4 regions of the Streptomyces sp. NPDC048106 genome follow, and region 3 is predicted to be linked to each of the others. Evidence: riboswitches for the same ligand, from Rfam matches in the RefSeq annotation. Region 3 holds a riboswitch; each other region holds the start of a gene.

The links. A riboswitch is a leader RNA that binds a small molecule or an ion and turns the genes downstream of it on or off. The one in region 3 is predicted to bind cyclic di-AMP.
Positions count from the first base shown of each region.
Region 1: another riboswitch for cyclic di-AMP. It lies ahead of AB0927_RS18840 (transglycosylase SLT domain-containing protein); the one in region 3 lies ahead of AB0927_RS07760 (M23 family metallopeptidase).
Region 2: another riboswitch for cyclic di-AMP. It lies ahead of AB0927_RS19055 (M23 family metallopeptidase); the one in region 3 lies ahead of AB0927_RS07760 (M23 family metallopeptidase).
Region 4: another riboswitch for cyclic di-AMP. It lies ahead of AB0927_RS10560 (transglycosylase family protein); the one in region 3 lies ahead of AB0927_RS07760 (M23 family metallopeptidase).

Region 1 covers NZ_JBEZND010000016.1:150,116-154,059, forward strand. Annotated here, with positions in the region: gene fahA (fumarylacetoacetase) at 1-340, opposite strand, end outside; gene AB0927_RS18835 (HAD family hydrolase) at 601-1,413, shown strand; gene AB0927_RS18840 (transglycosylase SLT domain-containing protein) at 1,474-1,959, opposite strand; cyclic di-AMP (ydaO/yuaA leader) riboswitch at 1,964-2,136, opposite strand; gene AB0927_RS18845 (polyprenyl synthetase family protein) at 2,659-3,669, shown strand.
Region 2 covers NZ_JBEZND010000017.1:38,678-42,621, reverse strand. Annotated here, with positions in the region: gene AB0927_RS19065 (pitrilysin family protein) at 1-701, shown strand, start outside; gene AB0927_RS19060 (pitrilysin family protein) at 719-2,089, shown strand; cyclic di-AMP (ydaO/yuaA leader) riboswitch at 2,317-2,475, shown strand; gene AB0927_RS19055 (M23 family metallopeptidase) at 2,488-3,231, shown strand; gene AB0927_RS19050 (GntR family transcriptional regulator) at 3,431-3,944, shown strand, end outside.
Region 3 covers NZ_JBEZND010000006.1:17,510-21,453, forward strand. Annotated here, with positions in the region: gene AB0927_RS07755 (aldo/keto reductase) at 1-938, opposite strand, end outside; gene AB0927_RS07760 (M23 family metallopeptidase) at 1,009-2,064, opposite strand; cyclic di-AMP (ydaO/yuaA leader) riboswitch at 2,072-2,240, opposite strand; tRNA gene AB0927_RS07765 (tRNA-Met) at 2,554-2,627, opposite strand; gene AB0927_RS07770 (dihydrofolate reductase family protein) at 2,692-3,855, opposite strand; gene lspA (signal peptidase II) at 3,880-3,944, opposite strand, start outside.
Region 4 covers NZ_JBEZND010000008.1:70,321-74,264, reverse strand. Annotated here, with positions in the region: gene AB0927_RS10570 (DUF899 family protein) at 1-458, opposite strand, end outside; gene AB0927_RS10565 (transglycosylase family protein) at 729-1,823, shown strand; cyclic di-AMP (ydaO/yuaA leader) riboswitch at 2,001-2,170, shown strand; gene AB0927_RS10560 (transglycosylase family protein) at 2,175-2,864, shown strand; gene eno (phosphopyruvate hydratase) at 3,308-3,944, shown strand, end outside.

The DNA.
Region 1 (3,944 bases), on a different contig from region 3:
CGGCGACCTCGAAGGGCAGGTGCAGGGTCACCTCGGACAGCGGGTGGAACAGGGGTTCCAGCGTCTCGCGGTGGGCGGGGTCGGTGACCCAGGAGGTGAGCGCGCCGCGCACCTCGGTCCAGGCCGCGCGCCCGGCCGCCAGCAGCGGGTTGAGGGTGGGGCGGGCGAGCAGCGCCTGGTGCGGCGAGCCGAGGGCGGCGGCCGCGGCGCCCGCGTCGAGGACCTGGTCCCCGAGCCGGACGCCGACCCTGCGCTCCCGGCTGCCGGAGGGCGAGAACACGCCATAGGGAAGGTTGTGCGGACCGAAGGGGTCGCCCTCGGGGACGTCGAAGGGGGGCATGGGGTACTGCCTCGCTCTCATCCAGGCCATGCATGGCGATGCGTTCCATGTGGTCAGGCCACACGTTACGGCCGGGATACCGGTCTTGGGCAGTGGCCAGGGGGTTGCCACCGTAGTGCCTCAAGAGTTCGTAATGTCCGAATAGCTGCTTCGGCGGCGGCAGTTCCGGCCCGGCGGCCTTCCGGGAACGGGGACGCGGCGCGCAAGTACGGGGAATGGCACGGGAGTCGGTGGAGGGCGCGGGTCCGTATTCTCTGATCATGGCACCCTCCCCCGCGTACGCACTGATCGCCACCGACCTGGACGGGACGCTGCTGCGCGGCGACGACACCGTCTCCGAGCGCACGCTGACCGCGCTCGCGCGGGCGACGCGGGCCGGGGCCCGGCACCTGGTGGTCACCGGCCGCCCGGCTCCCAGAGTGCGCCCCCTGCTGGCCGCCCTCGGCAGTACGGGGCTCGCGGTGTGCGGACAGGGCGCGCAGGTCTACGACGCCGGGACCGGCCGTCTGGTGTCGTCGGTCCGGCTGGACCGGGAGCTGGCCGAGACCGCGCTCGGCAAGATCGAGGCCGAGGTGGGCCAGGTGTTCGCGGCCGTCGACCAGGACGGCACGGACGGGCTCACCCTGATCGAGCCCGGCTACCGGATGCCTCACCCGACCCTGCCCGCGGTCCGGGTGGCCCGGCGCGCCGAGCTGTGGCGGGCGCCGATCAGCAAGGTGCTGCTGCGCCATGCCGCCCTCTCGGACGACGAGTTGGCGGCGGTGGCGCGCTCGGTGGTGGGCTCGCTGGCCACGGTCACCATGTCGGGGCCCGGGACCGTGGAGCTCCAGCCGTGCGGGGTGACCAAGGCGACCGGCCTCGCGCTGGCCGCCGAGCGGCTCGGGGTCCCCGCGGAACGGGCCCTGGCCTTCGGCGACATGCCCAACGACATCCCGATGTTCCGCTGGGCGGCGCACGGGATCGCGATGGCGAACGCCCACCCCGAGCTGAAGGCGGTCGCCGACGAGGTCACGACGTCGAACGAGGACGACGGCATCGCCGTCGTCCTCGAAAGGCTGTTCCCGGCCGGGTGACCGGGAACAGCGGTGGTGCCACGGGCTTCCACGGCTCACGCCGTTGCGGCCCGGGGCCGGTCAGTAGGCGCCGAAGACGTTGTCGATCGAGCCGTACCGGTGGGCGGCGTAGTTGCAGGCGGCGGTGATGTTGGCGACCGGGTCGTAGATGTTGAACGAGGTTCCGGCCACGTGGTACGCGTTGAAGGTCGGGTCGATCACCTGGAGCAGACCCTTGGACGGTATGCCCTTGGCCGCGTTGGAGTCCCACAGGTTGATGGCGTTCGGGTTGCCCGAGGACTCCCGGATGATGTTCCGGTAGATGCCGTTGTAGGAGCCCGGGATGCCCTTCTCGGCCATGATCGCGCGGGACTCGCGGATCCAGCCGTCGAGGTTGTTCGGGTACCCGGCGGGGGTGGTGGCGGCCGAGGTGGTGCCGGTGGCGGCGGACGCGGTGGCGGCGCCCACGAGCGGCATGGCGAGCACGGCGGCGCCGGTGCCGGCGACGGCGATCAGACGGACGAGACGGTTGGCACGGGTGCGGCGCGGCTGAACGGCAGCAGGCATGGGGTGTTCCTCTCCTACGCCTGCGAGGTGAGCTGTCGGGTTCGGGCGGGGAGGTGCCCGGCCGCGCCTGGTGAGAGGCGTGGCTATACCCCAGCCGTCCCGGTGCGAACACGCGGTTCGGCGACTTACCTGGGTCCCCCGCTCCTGCCGTACGAATGAGTTCGTCGATGGGTTTACAGGCGGCGGCAGGATTAGGCGTCCGCCTGATGGGTCGGGAACGTATGCGAGAGCACATGTCGGGAACAAGTGCCAGATTGATACATCGCGGCATTTGACCTTGATCATCAGCCTATGGGGTACTTGATCCTTTGCGACTGCCAACGCTCAACTCGCTTGCCGCGCAAGGCGGGAAGGGGTGTTGGCGGGCGTTCGTCGGGAAGGCGTTCGGGTGACCCAACTCACGAAATGGCAAACTACGTTAAATCGGGCATAGGGGATTCGTCCCTCGGTGGGGTGGAGTCGGTACTCCGCTCACCTCTGGGGTCGCGACGAAGTTCCAGATTTCCTGTTAAGTCAATAAATGTCTGTTGCCATCATCCGATCAGAGGTATGTCGGCCATGATCCGATACCGCCCAGGCTGGACGGGTGGGCGCTATCGGTGATCGAAACCGGACCGGATACGCTGACTTGAGTGATGGCAGCGACCTATCGACAAACCGCGTAATCGCCAGCAGACACCAGCAGACAGGAGACCCCTCGTGACCGTCGTCGGGCCGTTCGGGCTGAGCGTGCGGGACCAGGCTCTCGAAGCCGATGTCCAGGCCGGATTGGCGGCTGTCGAGGAAGGCCTGCTAGAGGCCACGAAGAGCGAGGTCCCGTTCATCACGGGGGCCGCCCAGCACCTCGTACGGGCCGGCGGGAAGCGTTTCAGGCCGCTGCTCGTGATGCTCGCGGCGCAGTTCGGCGACCCCTACGCGCCCGGTGTGGTGCCGTCGGCCGTGGTCGTGGAGCTGACCCACCTGGCCACGCTGTACCACGACGACGTCATGGACGAGGCCGCCGTACGCCGGGGCGTGGACAGCGCCAACACCCGCTGGGGCAACTCCGTCGCGGTGCTCACCGGCGACTTCCTCTTCGCCCGCGCCTCCCAGATCCTCGCCGACCTCGGCCCCGAGGCGGTCCGGGTCCAGGCCCTCGCGTTCGAACGCCTGGTCACCGGCCAGATCCTGGAGACCGCCGGCCCCTCCGACGGCCGCGACCCGGTCGAGCACTACCTCGACGTGCTCGGCGGCAAGACGGGCTCGCTGGTCGCGGTGTCCTGCCGGTTCGGCGCGATGATGTCCGGCGCCGACGAGACGGTCGTGGACGTGCTCACCCAGTACGGCGAGCGGCTCGGCGTGGCCTTCCAGCTCGCCGACGACGTCCTGGACATCGCCTCCGAGTCCCGCGAGTCCGGCAAGACCCCCGGCACCGACCTGCGCGAGGGCATCCCGACCCTGCCCGTCCTGCGACTGCGCGAGCGGGCCGCCCGGCTCGGCCTGCCCGAGGACCTCGCCCTGTGCGAGCTGCTGGACTCCGACCTCAGCGACGACGCCCGGCTCGCCGAGGCCCTGGCCACGCTGCGCGCCCACCCCGCCCTGGAACAGGCCCGCCGGGACACCGTGCGGTACGCGGAGGAGGCGCGCGCCGCGCTCGCGCCGCTGCGGGAGTGCGACGCCAAGGTGGCACTGATGGAGCTGTGCGACGCGGTGGTCCACCGGGCAGGTTGACCGGCGGTGACCGGCACCCGTTCGGCGCCCACCGGATGGCCGTACCCGGACGCCTGCCGCATCCTGCCCGTAGGGATGCGTTCGAGCCCCTGTCGCACCCCTAGGGGTGCCCCGTGCGTGTCATACCGCAGTCGTACGCCGAGTTGGCTCCGTGGTCTGACGATTCCTCACCGCGGATTTGGTCGTATGGACACCACGGACATCACCAATCCTCACCGATTCGGGTGAGAATGGCGGCTCGGGTGGACCAACGTGAGGGCAGCCGCCGCCGACGA
Region 2 (3,944 bases), on a different contig from region 3:
ACGGCAAGCCCGCGCCCCGTGACGGCACCCTGCCCGACGTCATCGGCGGGCAGCTGCGCGAGGTCGTCGTCGAGGAGGTCCCGGCGCGCGCCCTGATGGCCGCCTACCGGCTGCCGCAGGACGGCACGCGCGCGTGCGACGCGGCCGACCTCGCCCTGACCGTCCTCGGCGGCGGCGAGTCCTCCCGGCTGTACAACCGGCTGGTGCGGCGCGACCGCACGGCCGTCGCGGCCGGCTTCGGCCTGCTGCGCCTGGCCGGCGCGCCCTCCATGGGCTGGCTGGACGTGAAGACCTCCGGCGACGTCGAGGTGCCGGTCATCGAGACCGCCATCGACGAGGAGCTGGCCCGGTTCGCCGAGGAGGGCCCCACCCCCGAGGAGATGGAGCGCGCCCAGGCCCAGTTGGAGCGCGAGTGGCTGGACCGGCTCGGCACCGTCGCGGGCCGCGCCGACGAACTGTGCCGCTACGCCGTCCTGTTCGGCGACCCGCAGCTCGCCCTCAACGCCGTGCACCGCATCCTGGAGGTGACCCCCGAGGAGGTCCGGGAGGTCGCCAAGGCCCGGCTGCGCCCCGACAACCGCGCGGTCCTGGTCTACGAGCCGAAGTCCCCGCAGGCCGTCGAGGACGCCGACGTGCCCGAGGACCCGGAGTCGGAGGCCACCGTAGAGGCCGGAAACGAGAACGAGGAGACGGCCAAGTGACCGAGCAGCTCGCCACCATGGACTTCCACCCCCAGCCGCAGGCCGGCGAGGCGAAGCCGTGGGCCTTCCCGGCCCCCGAGCGCGCCGCGCTCGACAACGGCCTGACCGTGCTGCGCTGTCATCGCCCCGGTCAGCAGGTCGTCGCCGTCGAGGTGCTCCTGGACGCCCCCCTGGAGGCCGAGCCGGCCGGCCTGGACGGCGTCGCCACCATCATGGCGCGAGCCTTCTCCGAGGGCACCGACAAGCACTCCGCCGAGGAGTTCGCCGCCGAGCTGGAGCGCGCGGGCGCCACCCTCGACGCGCACGCCGACCACCCCGGCGTCCGGCTGAGCCTGGAGGTCCCCGCCTCGCGTCTGACCAAGGGCCTCGGCCTGCTCGCCGACGCGCTGCGCGCCCCCGCCTTCGCCGGCAGCGAGGTCGAGCGGCTGGTCCGCAACCGCCTGGACGAGATTCCGCACGAGCTGGCCAGCCCCGCCCGCCGGGCCGCCAAGGAACTCTCCAAGGAGCTGTTCCCGGCGTCCACGCGCATGTCCCGGCCGCGCCAGGGCACCGAGGAGACGGTCGAGAAGATCGACGCGGTCGCCGTGCGCGCCTTCTACGACCGTCACGTGCGCCCCGCCACGGCCACCGCGGTCGTGGTCGGCGACCTGACCGGCATCGACGTGGACGCGCTGCTCGGCGAGACCCTGGGCGCCTGGACCGGCACCCCGGGCGAGCCCCGGCCGGTGCCCGCGGTGACGGCCGACGACACCGGACGCGTGGTCATCGTGGACCGGCCCGGCGCCGTCCAGACGCAGCTGCTCATCGGCCGCGTCGGCGCGGACCGGCACGACCGGGTGTGGCCCGCCCAGGTGCTCGGCACCTACTGCCTGGGCGGCACCCTCACCTCCCGCCTGGACCGCGTCCTGCGCGAGGAGAAGGGCTACACCTACGGTGTGCGCGCGTTCGGGCAGGTGCTCCGCTCCGGCCCGGGCGGCAACGGCGCCTCCATGCTCGCCATCAGCGGCTCCGTGGACACCCCCAACACCGGTCCGGCGCTCGACGACCTGTGGAAGGTGCTGCGCACCCTCGCGGCGGAGGGCCTGACCGACGCCGAGCGGGACGTCGCCGTGCAGAACCTCGTCGGCGTCGCGCCGCTGAAGTACGAGACCGCGGCGGCCGTCGCGGGCACGCTCGCCGACCAGGTGGAGCAGCACCTGCCCGACGACTTCCAGGCGACGCTCTACCGGCAACTGGCCGCGACGGGCACCGTGGAGGCCACCGCGGCGGTCGTCAACGCCTTCCCGGTGGACCGCCTGGTGACCGTCCTGGTCGGTGACGCCGCGCAGATCAAGGCACCGGTCGAGGCGCTGGGCATCGGCGAGGTCACCGTGGTGGCCGCCGAGTAACGGCACCTACGGGCAGGCCCCTTGCGGGGTGGGGCCCTGACGGCCTACGGGTCGTCAGGGCCCCACTTTGTTCCACTCTCTCCTCAGGATGTCCGAATTGATACGGAGGTTGCCTGTCTGCCCTGTGGGATGCGCTACAAAAGCCGCGTTCCGTTTGAGGATTGAGAGCCGGTCCGCTTAGCGTCGTCCGGGTTGTCCGTCGGGCAGTGCGCCGCAGCCGCGGCACCGGACAGCCATCGCCGAGTCCCCGAGGCGCGAGCCAGGGGAGCCGGGGACCCACCGTCCCCTGGGGTGAATCGGGCATCCGCGCGAGACGTGCGGGCCCGTAGGAGACCTTCCTGCTCCGAACCCGTCAGCTAACCCGGTAGGCGAGAGGGAAGGAAAGGACAGCCACACGCATGGCGTTCATGTGCGCCACCGGGAAGCACCGCAAGCCCGGCCGGGTCAAGCGAACCACCGTTCACGCGGCCGGAGTCGCGGCCCTCACGACCACCGGCGTCATCGGCACCCTCGCCGCGTCCCCGGCGCTCGCCGCCGAGAAAACCGCCGAGCAGACCGGCCTCACCCCCGTGCTCGCCGCGACCGACGACCTCGCCGAGCACATCGACGCCCAGGCCACCGCCCAGCAGCGGATCGCCGAGCACCAGGCGGCCGAGAAGGCCGCCGCCGAGCGCGCGAAGGAGGCGCGCCAGGCCAGGGCCCGGGCCGCCCGCGAGGCCGAGCGCAAGCGGCTGAACACCTTCGTCGCCCCGATCGCGCACTCCTACGTGTCCACCGGCTACATGGCCAGCAGCTCTCTGTGGTCCTCCGGCTCCCACACCGGTATCGACTTCCACGCGGCGACCGGCACCTCCGTGCACGCGGTCGGCGTCGGCACCGTCGTCTCCACCGGCTGGGGCGGGGCGTACGGCAACGAGATCGTGATCCGCATGGCCGACGGCATGTACACCCAGTACGGCCATCTGTCCTCCATCGGCGTCACGGTGGGCCAGCAGGTCGCCGCGGGCCAGCAGATCGCCCTGTCCGGCGCGACCGGCAACGTCACCGGCCCGCACCTGCACTTCGAGGCGCGCACCAGCCCCGACTACGGCTCCGACGTCGACCCCGTGGCCTACCTCCGCAACCACGGCGTGGACGTCTGACCGACCCCGCACGGCATCGAAAGCCCCGGCCACTGAGCCGGGGCTTTCGCCATTCCACGGCCGTCGCCGCCGGAATCTGTCCAAAAAATATCCATGATTCCGGTCCGCCGTCGGAAATTCCGGCCCGGTGGAATAGAGTCACGGAAAAGACGCGTCCGTCGTCGGCGTCGTGTCGCGGGTATTAAGGCGGAGGTCGGTCATGCGTATTCCGGCGCACTCGGTGTGCACGGCGATCCGGGACGACATCGTCACCGGCGCCCTCGAACGCGGCGGCCGCCTCACCGAGGAGGTGCTCGCCCGCCGCTACGGCGTCTCGCGCGTCCCCGTGCGCGAGGCCCTGCGCACCCTGGAGGCGGAGGGCTTCGTGGTGACGCGCCGGCACGCGGGCGCCTGCGTGGCCGAGCCGACCGAGCAGGAGGCCGCCGACCTGCTGGAGATGCGCCTGCTCCTGGAGCCGCTGGGGGCCGCGCGGGCCGCCCGGCGCCGCACCGAGGCGCATCTGAAGGTGCTGCGAGGCCTGGTCCGGCTGGGGCAGGAGCGCGCCAGGACGGGCGGCGGCGAGGACCTGCGCGCCCTGAACGGCTGGTTCCACGAGACGCTGGCCCAGTCCTGCGGCAGCCCCTCACTGACCTCGACACTCACCCAGCTGCGCCACAAGATCGCCTGGATGTACACGGTGGACGCGCCGCCGGACCTGGTCGGCGCGTGGGCGG
Region 3 (3,944 bases):
GACGCGTCCGTCAGCTTCTTCAGCTCGTCGTCCGTCAGCTTCAGGTCGGCGACGGCCAGCAGCGGCGGGAGCTGCTCCAGGGTGCGGGCCGAGGCGATCGGGGCGGTGACGGTCGGCTGGGCGGCCAGCCAGGCGAGGGCGACGGTGGCGTGCTGGGCGTCGTGCGCGGCGGCGATCTCGTCGAGGGCGGCGAGGACCCTCTGGCCGCGCTCGGACTCCGCGTAGTCCGCGGCCCGGCCGGCGCGCGCGCTGTCCACCTTCGTGCCGGGCCGGTACTTGCCGGTCAGGAAGCCCGAGGCGAGCGCGAAGTACGGCACGGTGGCCAGTCCCTCGCGGGCGGCGAGGTCCTGGAGCGGGCCCTCGTAGGTGTCGCGGGAGACCAGGTTGTAGTGCGGCTGGAGGGCCACGTAGCGGGCCAGGCCCTCGCGGGTGGAGAAGTCCAGGGACTCCTTGAGCCGCTCGGCGCTGATGTTGGACGCGGCGATCTGCCGGACCTTGCCGGCCCGCACCAGCTGGTCCAGTGCGCCGATGATCTCCTCGACCGGCACGTCGGGCTGGTCGAAGTGGGTGTAGTAGAGGTCGATGTAGTCGGTGCCCAGCCGGGCCAGGGAGGCGTCGGCGGCGGCCTTGATGTTGTCCGCGGACAGGCCCTGGTACCGCGGGTGCTGGCTGACCTTGGTGGCGATGACGACGTCGGAGCGGTTGCCGCGGGCCTTGACCCACTTGCCGATGACGGTCTCGGACTCGCCGCCCTGGTTGCCCTCGATCCAGGCGCTGTAGGAGTCGGCGGTGTCGATGAAGTTGCCGCCCCCGGCCGTGTACGCGTCCAGGACGGCGTGGGAGGTCTGCTCGTCGGCGGTCCAGCCGAAGACGTTGCCGCCCAGGCAGAGCGGGGAGACCTGGAGGTCGGAAGAGCCGAGTGTGCGCAGAGAAGTCATGCCCCGCATTCAACACCGGCGGCGGATGATCGCGTTCCGCCGCCGGTGCGCTTGCTCCGTGCGGGTTACGTCAGGGGGTGAGGCCCTTGTCGCGCAGCCAGGGCGCCGGGTCGATGGCGGTGGCCTGCCCGTTCGGGTGGACCTCCAGGTGCAGGTGCGGCCCGGTGACGTTGCCGGTGGCGCCGACGCGGCCGATGACCTCGCCGGTGGTGACCTTCTGGCCGACCGAGACGTTGATCGAGGACTGGTGGCAGAACCACAGCTCGGTGCCGTCGTCCAGGGTGAGGACGGTGCGGTAGCCGTAGGCGCCGGCCCAGCCGGCCTGGGTGATGGTGCCGCCGTGCACGGCCTTGATCAGGGTGCCGGTGGGCGCGGCGAAGTCGAGGCCGGTGTGGTAGCCGGAGGACCACATGGCGCCGGGCTGCCCGAAGGTGCCGGTGATCGTGTACGAGACGACCGGCAGCGTGTACTGCTTGGCCAGCTCGGCCAGCCGCTTGGCCTCGGCCGCCTTCTTGGCGTCGGCCTCCGCCTTCGCCTTGGCGGCGGCGGCCTTGTCGGCGGCCTCCTTCTCCGCCTTGGCGGCCGCCTCGTCGGTCTGCTGCTGGGCGGCGGCGACCATCGCGGCGGTGGCCTTGCTGTCGGCCTGGCCCTGCTGCTGCTCGGCCTGGGCCATGATCCGGTTGCGCAGGGCCTCGCCGGCGCCGGTGTTCTCGCTGCCCTCGGTGGTCTGCCCGAGGTCGGTGAGCGCGGTGGCGGTCTGCGCCTTGGGCGCGTCGGTGGAGTCGTCGCCGAAGAGGTGCTCGACGGTGGACAGGTGCGGCACCGAGACCTTGTGCAGGTCCGGCATCGAGATGGAGACCGGCGGCTTGCCGGTGTTGGCGCTGGCGATGCCGCCCGCGCCGACCGCCGCGATCACACCGACGCCGAGGACGGTGGAGCTGCGGGCGAAGCCGCCGCGCTGCTTGGCGACGCGGTGTCGGCCGCGGACCGGAGCGACGGACTCCTCGGTGGGGTTCCACTCCTCCCAGGGGCCGTCGCCGTCGGGGCCGGGGCCGTAGCCGAACGACTCGGGTTCGCGCTGAGCGGGCACGAACGGGGCTTCTGGGGCAGGCCGGTTGGACGCCACGGAGGCGTGCTCCTTTCCTTCCGCCGCCTACCGGGTTAGCTGACGGGTTCGGAGCAGGAAGGTCTCCTACGCGCGTGGACCGCTCGTGGACTCGCTGAGTTCACGACGATTTCCGCGTGATTCACCCCAAAGTGGTGGTTCCCCGGTTCCCTCGCGGGATTCGGCGCGTGCGCACGGAGCCGCCTCGGGTGACGGCTGGGACGACCGCGCTGCGTTATCGAACGTTAATAGACCCAGAGGGAACTTTCCAAGCCGCTCGGCTTGATCATTAACGCTCCGACCGGGGGACTTAACGCCCAGGACGCCGTCAAACCGGGCGAGTTGACCCCGGTTCACTAACCATCGAGTTTTTGACGGTGACTCAGATGTTATGCGCACGGCGGTCGCTCGGTCACTGGGGGTAACCCCCCTGTCGAGGGCCGGAAAACCAGAGCCGGCAAACACTCAGGGCCGGAATCCAAGAACTGGATTCCGGCCCTGAGTCTTCAGTAGCGGGGACAGGATTTGAACCTGCGACCTCTGGGTTATGAGCCCAGCGAGCTACCGAGCTGCTCCACCCCGCGGCGATGTCTCTACTGTACGCCATCACCAGGGCAGAAAGCACATCGGTTACGACGGGACCGCCGCTCAGCCCAGCAGGTGCCGGTTCGGGGCCTTGGCCAGGGCCTCGTACTCGGGCAGCACGACGACCTCGGCGCCCCCGCCCACCAGCACCCCCGTGCCGTCGGCCGCCACGACGAACGTGTCCGGCTCCCGCCAGGCGGTCACCACCCGGCGCACCCCCGCCCGCAGGATCAGCTCGGCGCAGGGCGCGGGGCGGGAGGCGCGGCGGGCGCAGGGCTCCAGGCTGCTGTAGACGGTGGCGCCTGGCAGCCGCGGGTCGGCGGGGTCGGTCTTGGCCAGCGCCGCCTCCTCCGCGTGCGCCACCGGGTCCCCGCCCTCGCGGGAGTGGCCGCGGGCCAGCTCGGTGCCGTCGGCGGCGACCACGACCGCGCCGACGCTGAAGGCCGTCCGCGAGGGCGGGCACAGCGCGGCCAGCTCACAGGCGGTGCGCAGCCAGTGCCGGTCGGCGGCGGTGGGCACCGGGCCGGCGCCGGGCGCGGTGGGCTCGTAGCGCATGAGCACGACGTCCTCGATCCGGCGGGACTCGACGAGCCGCAGCCGTCCCTCCTGGTAGCGGCCGGCGCCGAACAGCCGCGGTGCGGCCGGATCGCCCACGATCAGCGGGGCGACCACGAGCTGGAGCTCGTCGGCGAGGCCCTGCTGGAGGAGCTGGGTGTGCACGGCGGCGCCGCCCTCCACCATCAGCCGGCCGACCCCGCGCACCGCGCGCAGATGGCCGAGCAGGGCCCGCCAGTCCAGCTCCGGGCCGAGCGGGACGACCTCGGCGGAATCACCGAGGAGGCGGGCGGCCCGCGCGGCACCCTCGTCGGTCGTGTAGACGAGCTTGTCGCCGCCCGTGTGCCAGAAGCGGGCCTCGGGGTCGAGGTCGCCGGTCTCCGTGACGGTGACCTTCAGCGGGTACTCCGGCCTGCCCTGCGCGCGGCGGGCCGCGCGGCGCTCGGCGGAGCCGACCAGCAGACGGGGGTTGTCGGCGCGGATCGTGCCGGCGCCGACCAGCAGGGCGTCGGCCCAGGCCCGTACCGCGTCGACCCGGTCGAAGTCGGCCGGGCCGGACAGCAGCAGCCGCTCGGGGCCGGTGTCGTCCAGGCAGCCGTCGAGGGAGACGGCGGCGGACAGCAGCACGTACGGGTACGGCGCGGACTCGGGGAAGGCTCGCTCGGTGCTCATCGGCTCAAGTGTGCGGCCCCGTCGTCAGCCGGTCTGCTCCCGGGGGAGGCGCGCGTCGGCCAGTTCGTGCCCGAAGAGGGACAGGACGA
Region 4 (3,944 bases), on a different contig from region 3:
GTGCTGTCCCCGGCGCTGAGCAGCCGCAGCCGGGACCAGCCGCGGGCGCGCGCGTGCCGGCGCAGGGCGGCCGGGTCGGCGGCGGCCACGACCACCAGGTCGGCGTTCCGGGCGACATGGCGGGCGACGCCGTCGAAGCCGTCGAGCCACAGGGTGCACATCGGACAGGGATCGGTCTGCCGTTTGCCGTACATGAAGTGGTAGACGAGCAGCGGCCGCTCCGGGCCGCCGGTGAACAACTCGCCCAGCGCGACCTCGCGGACGGGCGTGTCGCCCGCGTCGAGGCGGGCGGGGCCCTCCAGGAAGACGTACTCGCCGACCTCGGCCCCCGGCGGCAGCGACCGGCGCAGTGCCGCGACCCGTTCGCGTTGCCGCATCAGCTCGATCTCGGCGCCGCGCAGTTCCTCGCGGGCGGCGAGGTACTCCGCGGACTCACCGTGCAACCGGGTGTGCCGCATCGGGTGTCCTCCTGGATGAAAAGCCCTCCGGAACAGGTCGGTTCCATGGTTCCGGGCACCGGGTGCGCCCGGGGTGAGGCGCCGCCGTTCCCGACGGGTGAAAAGGTGTGTGACGGAGCGGAGGAGGAACATCCGTCTCTGTGATCTTCACGTGATCCGCGCGGCATGAACTTGTGACAAGTCATCGGGTGCCGATACGTTCACCCCTCAGCGTGGCGGCCCGGCACCATCCGCCGCGCCGGCCCCAGCAGTCGCACGAAAGGCTTCCGCATGATCTCCGGGAACGGTCGTCACCGCCGCCCCCGTCAGGCTCCGGCCCTCCTCGTCGCGGCCGGCGTGACCGGCTCGGCCATCGCTATCCCGCTGCTCGGCGCCACCGGCGCCCACGCGGCCGACGCCACCACCTGGGACAAGATCGCCGAGTGCGAGAGCGGCGGCTCCTGGAGCGCCGACACCGGCAACGGTTATTACGGCGGTCTCCAGATATCCCAGGAGGACTGGGTCCAGTACGGCGGCACCCGGTACGCCTCCTCCGCCGACCAGGCCAGCCGCTCGCAGCAGATCGCCGTGGCCGAGCGGATCCTCAAGGACAAGGGCACCCTGCCCTGGGCCACCTGCGCCCTGCTGTCCGGGCTGACCTCGAACTCCGGTTCGGTGGACGTCGATCCGGGTGTCAGCGGCACCGGCGGCGGCCAGGACGGCGGCACCACCGGCTCGTCCGGCCTGCCGGACCCCTCCTCCTCGGCCGGCTCGCAGGGCGGCGACCAGGCGGGCACCGGCTCCGGCAGCGCCTCCACCACCGACCCGTCCGACTCCTCGAACCCCACCGACCCCTCCGGCTCCCCGGCCCACGGCTCCGGCAAGCAGACCGGCAGGCACGCGAGCCCGACCCAGGGCCGGCCCACCGGCGCCCCCGAGACCGGCGTCCCCACCCCGGACCCGTCCGACTCCTCCTACCCGGCCGACCCCTCCGCCCCGGCCACGCCGTCCGCCCCGGCCGGCACCGCCCAGGCGCCCGCTCCGTCCACCGGCACCCCGGACGACGCCCAGCAGAGCGTCGGTTCCTGGGACCTGGTCGACACCGGAGCCCTCGGCGTCGGACGCCATCGCGGCGACAACGGGGACGAAAGCGCGGCAAACGGGCAGAACGGCTCGTCCGCCGGGCGGCACGCGTCCCGCGAGGGGGACACCTACACCGTCCGCGGCGGCGACTCGCTGAGCGCCATCGCCGACTCCCTTGACGTCGACGGCGGATGGCACGCGCTCTATGCCGCGAACAAGAAGGTCGTAGGCGCCGACCCGAACCACATCACCGCCGGTCAGACCCTGAAAGTCAGTGACGAAACGGGCGCGGAACAGGGCTAGTTGACGCCCTATTTGATCGCTAAATGTCCGTTTTGGCGAAAGTGTGGGATGAGTCTCAGAAGCCCTGATCGTCTTTGAAATTCCGCGGATCACGTGGCTACGGTCAAGGCCGCTCGTCACCACGGGCCCCGGCCGCCGCAACGCCGAATCCTGCCAGCGGCTGCCCGGGAACAGTCGTCGCGTCAAGCGCCGCAGGCAGGAGCGGGGGACCCAAGGTAAGTGCCGGGCCCGGCAGTTGATGCCGGACCGGCTTGGGGTGAAGCCACGCCTCCGGACGGAGGGGTGGCCGGGCAACTCAACCGGCCCGAACCCGACAGCTCACCTCGTAGGCGTCGGTGAGGGGATCGTTCCATGCTGTTTTCCGGCAAGGGCAAGCACCGTCGTCCGTTCAAGGCCGTCCGCGTCGTCACGCTGGCCGGTGTCGCCGGCGCCGCCCCGCTGATGGCGTCCGGCAGCGCCTCCGCCGCCACCGCCTCCCAGTGGGACGCGGTCGCCCAGTGCGAGGCCGGCGGCAACTGGTCCATCAACACCGGCAACGGTTACTACGGCGGTCTGCAGTTCTCCGCCTCGACCTGGGCCGCGTACGGCGGCACCGCCTACGCCTCGACCGCCGACAAGGCCACCAAGCCGCAGCAGATAGCCATCGCCGAGAAGGTCCTCGCCGCGCAGGGCAAGGGCGCCTGGCCGGTCTGCGGCACGGGCCTGACCAGCACCCCGTACGGCGGCTCCGCCGCGTCGGCCGCCACGCCGGACAGCGCGTCGAAGAGCACCGCCACCCGCTCCACGGACCAGCAGGCCGCCACCCGCTCCACCGAGCGCACCGCCCCGGCCAAGTCCACGAGCAAGACCGTCACCACCCCGACCGGTGAGAAGGTCAAGAAGGGCGACGGCGAGTACAAGGTCGTCAAGGGCGACACCCTCAGCTCCATCGCGGCCGAGCGCCACGTGGCCGGCGGCTGGAAGAAGCTGTTCGAGCTGAACAAGGACATCGTCGCCAACGCCGACCTCATCTACCCGGGCCAGCAGCTCCACCTGAAGTAGCCGTCCGGTCCGGCCGCCGGGCCGTACGGCCCCGCTCACAGCCGCCCCGGCCCGCCGGACCCGCCAGGGGGCGGCCCCCGGCGGACTCGGTGAGAGTCCGCTCCGCCCCCACCCCGAGGCCCGCCCCCACGGCCCTGGGGCCCGCACCCCCCATGCGGCCCCCGGGACCCGGGCCCGATCCCCGTCCCCACGGGCTCCCCGTTCCGGCGCGTTTTCCCCCGTTCGCGCCGGGACGGGGTCTTTCGTTTTCCCGTACTTCAGCGAGGTCTCATCCCGAACCCCTTTGTTCCGGCGGTGAACAATGGGTACCGTTTCCCTGCGTCCCCGTCGCCCACCAGACGGTCGGTCGGTGGCCGGCGACCCCGGGACGGTTAGGCTCTAGTCGCAAGGCACAGCCGCAAGGCAGGCCGCCCCGCACTTCCAGCGTCACATCCAAGAAGGAGATGCTCGTGCCGTCCATCGACGTCGTCGTAGCCCGGGAAATCCTGGACTCCCGAGGCAACCCCACGGTCGAGGTCGAGGTCGGCCTCGACGACGGCAGCACCGGTCGTGCCGCCGTCCCGTCCGGCGCCTCCACCGGTGCCTTCGAGGCCATCGAGCTGCGCGACGGTGACCCCAACCGCTACCTGGGCAAGGGTGTCGAGAAGGCCGTCCTCGCCGTCATCGAGCAGATCGGCCCGGAGCTGGTCGGCTACGACGCCACCGAGCAGCGGCTGATCGACCAGGCCATGTTCGACCTGGACGCCACCGACAACAAGGGCTCCCTCGGCGCCAACGCCATCCTCGGCGTCTCGCTGGCCGTCGCGCACGCCGCCTCCGAGGCGTCCGACCTGCCGCTCTTCCGCTACCTGGGCGGCCCCAACGCGCACCTGCTGCCGGTGCCGATGATGAACATCCTGAACGGCGGCTCGCACGCCGACTCCAACGTGGACATCCAGGAGTTCATGATCGCCCCGATCGGCGCGGAGTCCTTCTCCGAGGCGCTGCGCTGGGGTGCCGAGGTCTACCACACCCTCAAGAAGGTCCTGAAGAGCAAGGGCCTGGCCACCGGCCTCGGCGACGAGGGCGGCTTCGCCCCGA